2 regions of the Sideroxydans sp. CL21 genome follow, and region 1 is predicted to be linked to the other one. Evidence: predicted binding sites of a transcription regulator. Region 1 holds the regulator's gene; the other holds the start of a gene.
What was found. The regulator sigma-54, encoded in region 1, starts transcription at its own class of promoters, with help from an activator protein. The targets are predictions, from matches to a motif close to TGGCACNNTTCCTGCT.
Positions count from the first base shown of each region.

Region 2: a site for sigma-54 is predicted at 2,094-2,109, ahead of QOY30_RS17220 (TorF family putative porin). Genes of this name have one in related genera too.

Region 1 covers NZ_LR699166.1:437,400-440,808, forward strand. Annotated here, with positions in the region: gene QOY30_RS02175 (PTS sugar transporter subunit IIA) at 1-434, opposite strand, end outside; gene hpf (ribosome hibernation-promoting factor, HPF/YfiA family) at 491-814, opposite strand; gene QOY30_RS02185 (RNA polymerase factor sigma-54) at 831-2,270, opposite strand; gene lptB (LPS export ABC transporter ATP-binding protein) at 2,308-3,030, opposite strand; gene lptA (lipopolysaccharide transport periplasmic protein LptA) at 3,027-3,409, opposite strand, start outside.
Region 2 covers NZ_LR699166.1:3,598,806-3,602,214, forward strand. Annotated here, with positions in the region: gene QOY30_RS17210 (ammonium transporter) at 1-824, opposite strand, end outside; gene glnK (P-II family nitrogen regulator) at 836-1,174, opposite strand; gene QOY30_RS17220 (TorF family putative porin) at 1,240-2,037, opposite strand; gene QOY30_RS17225 (accessory factor UbiK family protein) at 2,269-2,481, shown strand; gene QOY30_RS17230 (YifB family Mg chelatase-like AAA ATPase) at 2,485-3,409, shown strand, end outside.

The DNA.
Region 1 (3,409 bases):
AGTTTGTGGATCGCGACAGTATCGTCGGTGGCCTGCAATTTTTCGCGGAACGATTTGTCGCAGAACATCTGCGCCAATTCGCCCAACAGTTGCAGATGCAGGTCGGTTGCACGTTCGGGAACGAGCAACACAAAAATGAAACTCACCGGCAATCCGTCCGGTGCGTCGAAAGGGATGGGGTTCTGCATTTTGACGAAGGCAGCTGCAGCTTCGCGCAGACCTTTCACCCTGCCATGCGGGATGGCTACTCCTTGCCCCAATCCGGTGGAACCTAGTTTTTCGCGAGCGAACAGGCTGTCGAACACCTGGCTGCGTCCGATATGGAGCGTGTTTTCGAACAATAAGCCGACACGTTCGAATACGCGTTTTTTGCTGGTGGACTCGTTGTCCAGCAGGACACATTCAGGGGTTAGAATTTTGCTGATCAGGCTCATACTATTTCACCATAACAAGAAAACGGGGCAACCACTTCTGGTTGCCCCGCATCGCTTCAGTCTGCTGCGCTTTGCTTGCCGGTTTCGTCATGGCGACGCGCGGTGTACTTTTCCTTGTGTTTCAACACCTGGCGGTCCAGCGAATCGACCAGTGCGTCTATGGCCACATACAGGTTGCTGTCCTCGGTTTCGGCGAAGATGGCTTTGCCGGAAACATGGACGTTGGCTTCGGCTTTCTGCACCAGCTTGTCCACAGACAGGATCACGTTGATGTCGATCACGTTGTCGAAATGGCGTTTGACCTTGTCCAGTTTGCTGAGCACATGTTCGCGGATGGCCGGCGTGATTTCGAGGTGACGTCCTGTGAGGTTGAGGTTCATGGCCTGCTCCTTTTGGTTAGAGTGATTTACGAAGATTTACCGGAAGGATGTTCATCCCCTCGCGGTATTTTGCCACGGTACGGCGGGCGACTAGAATGCCCTGCTGTGCCAGGATTTCTGACATGCGACTGTCGGTGAGCGGGTGTTTCCCGTCTTCCTCGCTGACCAATTGCTTGATCAGTGCACGGATGGCGGTGGATGAGCACGCACCGCCCGCTTCGGTGGCAAGGCCGCTGCCGAAGAAGTATTTGAATTCGTAGATGCCGCGCGGGGTGAGCATGAACTTCTGTGTAGTCACGCGCGAAATGGTGGATTCATGCAGTTCGAGTTGTTCGGCGATCTCGCGCAGCACCAGCGGGCGCATGGCGATGTCACCGTGCTCGAAGAACTGGCGCTGCCTTTCGACGATGGCCTGCGATACGCGCAAAATAGTTTCGAAACGTTGCTGCAGGTTTTTGATGAACCAGCGCGCTTCCTGCAGTTGCCCGGCCATTTCCTGCGCGTTCTTCTCGTTGCGCTGTTGCAGGATGTTGGCATACACCTGATTGATGCGCAGGCGCGGCATGGCTTCCGGATTCAAACGTGCGCGCCAGATGCCGCCGTGGCGTTCCACCAGTACGTCCGGCACCACATAGTCCGCAGCACGATGCTCGAAGGCCGAACCGGGTTTGGGTTGCAGATGCACGATCAGATCCTGTGCGCAGCGCAAGGCGTCATCGTCGCAGCGCAGGGCCTTTTTCAATTTGCTGAAATCCCGCGCGGCCAGCAAGTCCAGATGATCGCTGACAATGGCCAATGCCAGATCGCGGCCCGGTATATCTTCCGGCATGGCACGCAGTTGCAATGCCAGGCATTCGCTCAGGTTGCGTGCGCCGATACCGGGTGCATCCAGATATTGCAACTGCACCAGAGCCGTTTCCAGATCGTCCAGCGAAATGTCCAGTTCGGGCGGCAGCAGTTCGAAAATTTCTTCCAACGGTTGCGACAGGTAGGCATTTTCGTCCAGCGCGTCGATGAGTAGTCCGATGATCTTCTTGTCGCGCGGATCCATCTGGCTCATGTTCAATTCCCAGAGCAAGTGCTCACGCATGCTGGGTTTCTCGGCGGCGACTTCGGAATAGCCGTCGTCCTCGTCGTCAGGGCCGGACGAGGATGACGATGAAGAGAACGTAGGTTCGGGCCATTCGTTGCCGTCGTCTTTGCGTGATTCAGCTTCGGCAGGGGCGCTGCTCGTTTCGGTACTGCCGGAAGGGGCGGGGATGTCGGAGCTGCTGTTGCCGCTATAGGTCTGGTTGGTACTGTCGTCCTCGCGCTCAAGGAAGGGATTCTCGTCCAGCAGGCGCGCAGTCTCCTGATTGATCTCCAGCGTCGAAAGTTGCAGCAGCTTGATGGCCTGCTGCAACTGGGGCGTGAGCATCAGTTGTTGGGATTGCCTGAGTTGGAGAGAGTGTTTCATCGTGGCTATTCGGTGAGTGGCGGTTTTATCCTGATCTTTACAGCTTGAAGTGTTCGCCCAAATACACCTTCCTCACGCCCTCATTATAGATGATTTCGTCGGGATTGCCCTCCGCCATTACCGAACCGGCGTTGATAATGTAAGCGCGGTCGCAGATACCCAGCGTCTCGCGCACGTTATGGTCCGTAATGAGTACGCCGATACCGCGTTCCTTGAGGAAACGGATGATCTTCTGGATGTCGATCACGGCGATGGGATCGACCCCGGCGAAAGGTTCGTCGAGCAGGATGAAGCGCGGGTCGGTTGCCAGCGAACGGGCGATTTCCACCCGCCGCCGTTCGCCGCCGGACAGGCTGATGGCCGGATTGTCGCGGATATGGGTAATGTGCAGATCGTTCAGCAACGCTTCCAGCCGCAGGTCCATCTCGGCATCGGCATAACCCTGCAACTCCAGCACGGCCCGGATGTTTTCGGTCACGGTCAGGCGGCGGAAAATGGAGGCTTCCTGCGGCAGATAGGCCAGACCGAGGCGCGCGCGACGATGGATGGGGAGGTGCGTGATTTCCTGGTCGTCGATGAATATCTCGCCGCCGTCCGCAGCGACCAGGCCGACGATCATGTAGAAGCTGGTGGTCTTGCCCGCACCGTTTGGTCCCAGCAACCCGACCACTTCGCCGCTTTTTACGGACAGCGATACATCATGCACTACAGTGCGGGCGCGATAGCGCTTGTTCAGCGAGACGGTTCTGAGTTCACTCATGGTTTTTCGTTGGTCAATGTCGGGCTGGATTCGATGGTGAGCGGCGCATTCTTGGGCGCGGGTTTGTCGGGGCTCTCTTCGGCTTTTGGCTGGATCACCGCATGCACGCGGCCCTTGTTCGGGTCGTTGGCATGAGCGGGATCGCCAAACACCTTGAACACCTCGGTACGGGTACTGTACTCGATGTGGTCTCCCTGCACATCGTCCAGTTCGCGCTTGACGCGGGCGTGCACGTAGAAATCGACAACCTCGGCACGGGTATCGTACACGATTCGTTCACCGTAACCTTCCATGTACTGATCCGTGCCTTCCTGTTTCTGGCGGAAATTGGCGAGGTGTCCGGTGGCGGTGCAATGCTTGAAGCCCAGTTTGTCCTGCG
Region 2 (3,409 bases), 3.2 Mb from region 1:
CCCTTGCGTGGGCCAAGCATCAGAGCCGCAACCAGTGCTGCGATACCGGCATTGATGTGAACCACGGTGCCACCGGCAAAGTCGATTGCGCCTTTCTGGAACAACCACCCGGCATGGCTATTGGCGAGATCGGCTGCCTTGGCGTCGGTATAAGCATCAGGACCATCCCAGTACCAAACCATGTGCGAAATCGGCAGGTAGGCGAAGATGAACCACAGAACGCTGAATATGATCATCGACGAGAACTTGAAGCGTTCTGCAAAACCGCCGCTGATCAGGGCGACCGTGATTGCAGCGAAAGTCAGCTGGAACATGCAGTACACGAAGTCGGGCAGGTATTGACCCTTGCTGAATGTGGCTGCCACGGCCGTGGTCGGATCATCGCCAGACATGAAGAACTTGTCGAGCGAACCGATGAACGGAGCAAGTGAGCTACCTTCATGCCCGGCAGTAAAGGCCGCGCTGTAGCCAAAGATCACCCACAGTACCGATATCACGCAGAAAATCGCGAAGCTTTGCATGACTGTGGACAGGGCATTCTTCCTGCGTACCATACCGGAATAGAACAGTGCCAATCCGGGAACGGTCATCAGCAGCACGAACGCTGTGGAGGTCATCATCCAGGCCACGTCGCCTTTGTTGCAGTCAAAACCCTTGTCGCCGCATTTCGGAGTGGCGGCAGCAGCGGGTGCTGCTGCTGCCGCTGCCGGAGCTGCGGTAGCCGTTGCTGCAGCGGATGCCGGGGCAGCCTCGTCAGCATAGGCCGCGCCTGTCAGGCCGCACAACATGGCCAGCAGGGCGAAAAGCGCAAATAATTTTTTCATCTCATCGCTCCTTATAGTGCTTCCGGACCGGTCTCGCCGGTACGGATGCGGATAACTTGTTCGAGGTCTTGCACGAAGATCTTGCCGTCGCCGATCTTGCCGGTCTGTGCAGATTTTTCGATGGCTTCGATGACGCTGTCCAGCTGGTCAGCCTTGATGGCCGCTTCCAGTTTGATCTTGGGCAGGAAATCGACTACATATTCCGCACCGCGATACAGCTCGGTGTGGCCCTTTTGCCGTCCAAAGCCCTTGACTTCGGTGACAGTGATGCCCTGCACGCCGATGGCGGACAACGCTTCACGCACCTCGTCGAGCTTGAACGGCTTGATGATTGCAGTGACGATTTTCATATTCACTTCTCCTTGAGTTGAGCGGAGCGTTGTCGCCCCGCTTGCCTGGCTACCTACTTACTTAATTAGAACGTACGGCTCAGCGCCAATACTGCGACGCCTTTGCCCAACTTGTTGGTCGTTCCATAAACCGTGCTGTTGTATGCCGCGGTGGCATTTGTATTGCTGTAGGTCAGGCTAGCCGCATAACCATTCGTCAAATCCTTAGAAAGGCTGATGTTGTAGTCCGAATATGTAGGTGAAAAGCCGCCCAAAACATTGGCAACATAAGCGTTATATTTGGCAGATGATCCACTATAGCTTTGCTTGCCATAGTGAGCCGCCAGAGTGTAGGTCGTATCCGGGATAGGATAGGTTCCTGTTATATCTATATAGTTCGTGCCACTTGCGTCCGGCACGCCAAAAGTATCTCCAAGGCTGTAGGAATACTTCACGTAGAAATACGAATAGGTCAACTTGCCGTAGATTTCGTTGGTATCACCCTTGGTTGCACCTGGTGCGTAGGTACCTGGGTAGTTATAGCGCAGAAAGCCTACGTCATAACCCAATGCGCCTGCGGTGGACCTGTAACCACCGTAAGTATCCAGTTCCAAACCTGCATTTGCGGCAGCTCCACCGTCACTCAACCAGCTGATGCTTGAACCCCATGTACCGATGTACAGACCATTGGCATTTGCATAGTCAAAACCGCCCTGGATGGCCGGCTTGCCACCAGTTTGCGAAATACCGCGATACAGGTAGTTGGTCGTCAGTGCCACGTTGGTAGAAAATGGCGATGCCGGTGCAGCCGGAGCATCATCAGCCATTGCGCTCACAGAGAAAGCAGAGACCAAGGCAGCAACTAGCAGTTTGTTCTTAAGCATGGTGTTTCCTTTCGTTATTAAATTAAGTGGGATGAAAGTATCCACGCCTACCTCTCAGCAGAAACTGTGCCAACCATGGAATACCGCGCCGATACTCGGTTTGTGACAGGATTGTAATTATTTTGGAAAGTACGGCGCACCAAGTCCATGCACGAAAACAGTGCGGCGCACCCGAGCGGTGCGCCAACTATTTGATACACTAGCGCCCTAGTCAATTAAGGGTTATTCGTTATGCTGAACGCAAAATTTTTTGAAGAAATGTCCTCCAAATTGAGCGAAGCCGTTGCCAACAGCCCCGCCAAGGATTTCGAGAAGAATGCTCGGGCTTTGCTGGCGCAGGGGTTCTCCAAGCTCGATCTGGTCACGCGCGAGGAATTTGAAGTGCTGGCGCAGCGTCTGGAGAAACTCGAAGCTCGCCTGGCCGCACTGGAAGCGCAACGCTAACAAATGGGGCTGGCTGTTTTATACAGTCGCGGTCTGGCGGGGATGGACGCCGCGCTGGTCACCGTTGAGGTGCACCTTGCAAACGGATTGCCCAATTTCACTATCGTCGGCCTGCCCGAGACCGAGGTGAAGGAAAGCAAGGACCGCGTCCGCGCGGCATTGCAGAATTGCCAGTTTGAGTTTCCCGCACGGCGTATCACCGTCAACCTTGCCCCTGCCGATCTGCCAAAAGAGAGCGGACGTTTCGATCTGCCTATCGCGCTGGGCATTCTGGCTGCGTCCGGCCAGATACCTTCCGACAAACTTGCCGAATATGAGTATGCGGGCGAACTGGCGCTGACCGGCGAGTTGCGCGCCATACGCGGCGCCCTGGCGATGACCTACCGCGCCGCGAACAGTGGACGCGCATTTATCCTGCCCGCCATTAATGCACCCGAGGCTGCACTGGTTGAAGATGCTGTTGTCTATCCCGCTCAATCGCTGCTGCAGGTGGCTGCCCATCTTGCGGGACGCGATGCCTTGACCCGCCATGTACCCGATACGCAAGCCGCCGTTCTTCACTACCCCGACATGCGCGATGTCAAAGGTCAGGCGCAATGCAAGCGCGCACTGGAAATCGCCGCGGCAGGCGGGCACAGCGTGCTGATGTCTGGCCCGCCCGGAACGGGCAAGAGCATGCTGGCCGCTCGCTTCCCCGGCCTCCTGCCGCAAATGACGCAGCAGGAAGCATTGGAAAGTGCCGCCATGCAATCCCTGGGCGGTATGTTCGAAGTGGAAAACTGGAAACGCAGGCCTTACCGTTCGCCCCATCATACGGCCTCGGCCGTTGCAATGGTCGGCGGCGGCAGCAATCCGCGTCCCGGTGAAATCTCGGTCGCCATGCATGGCGTTTTATTCCTGGATGAACTGCCGGAATTCGACCGGGGTG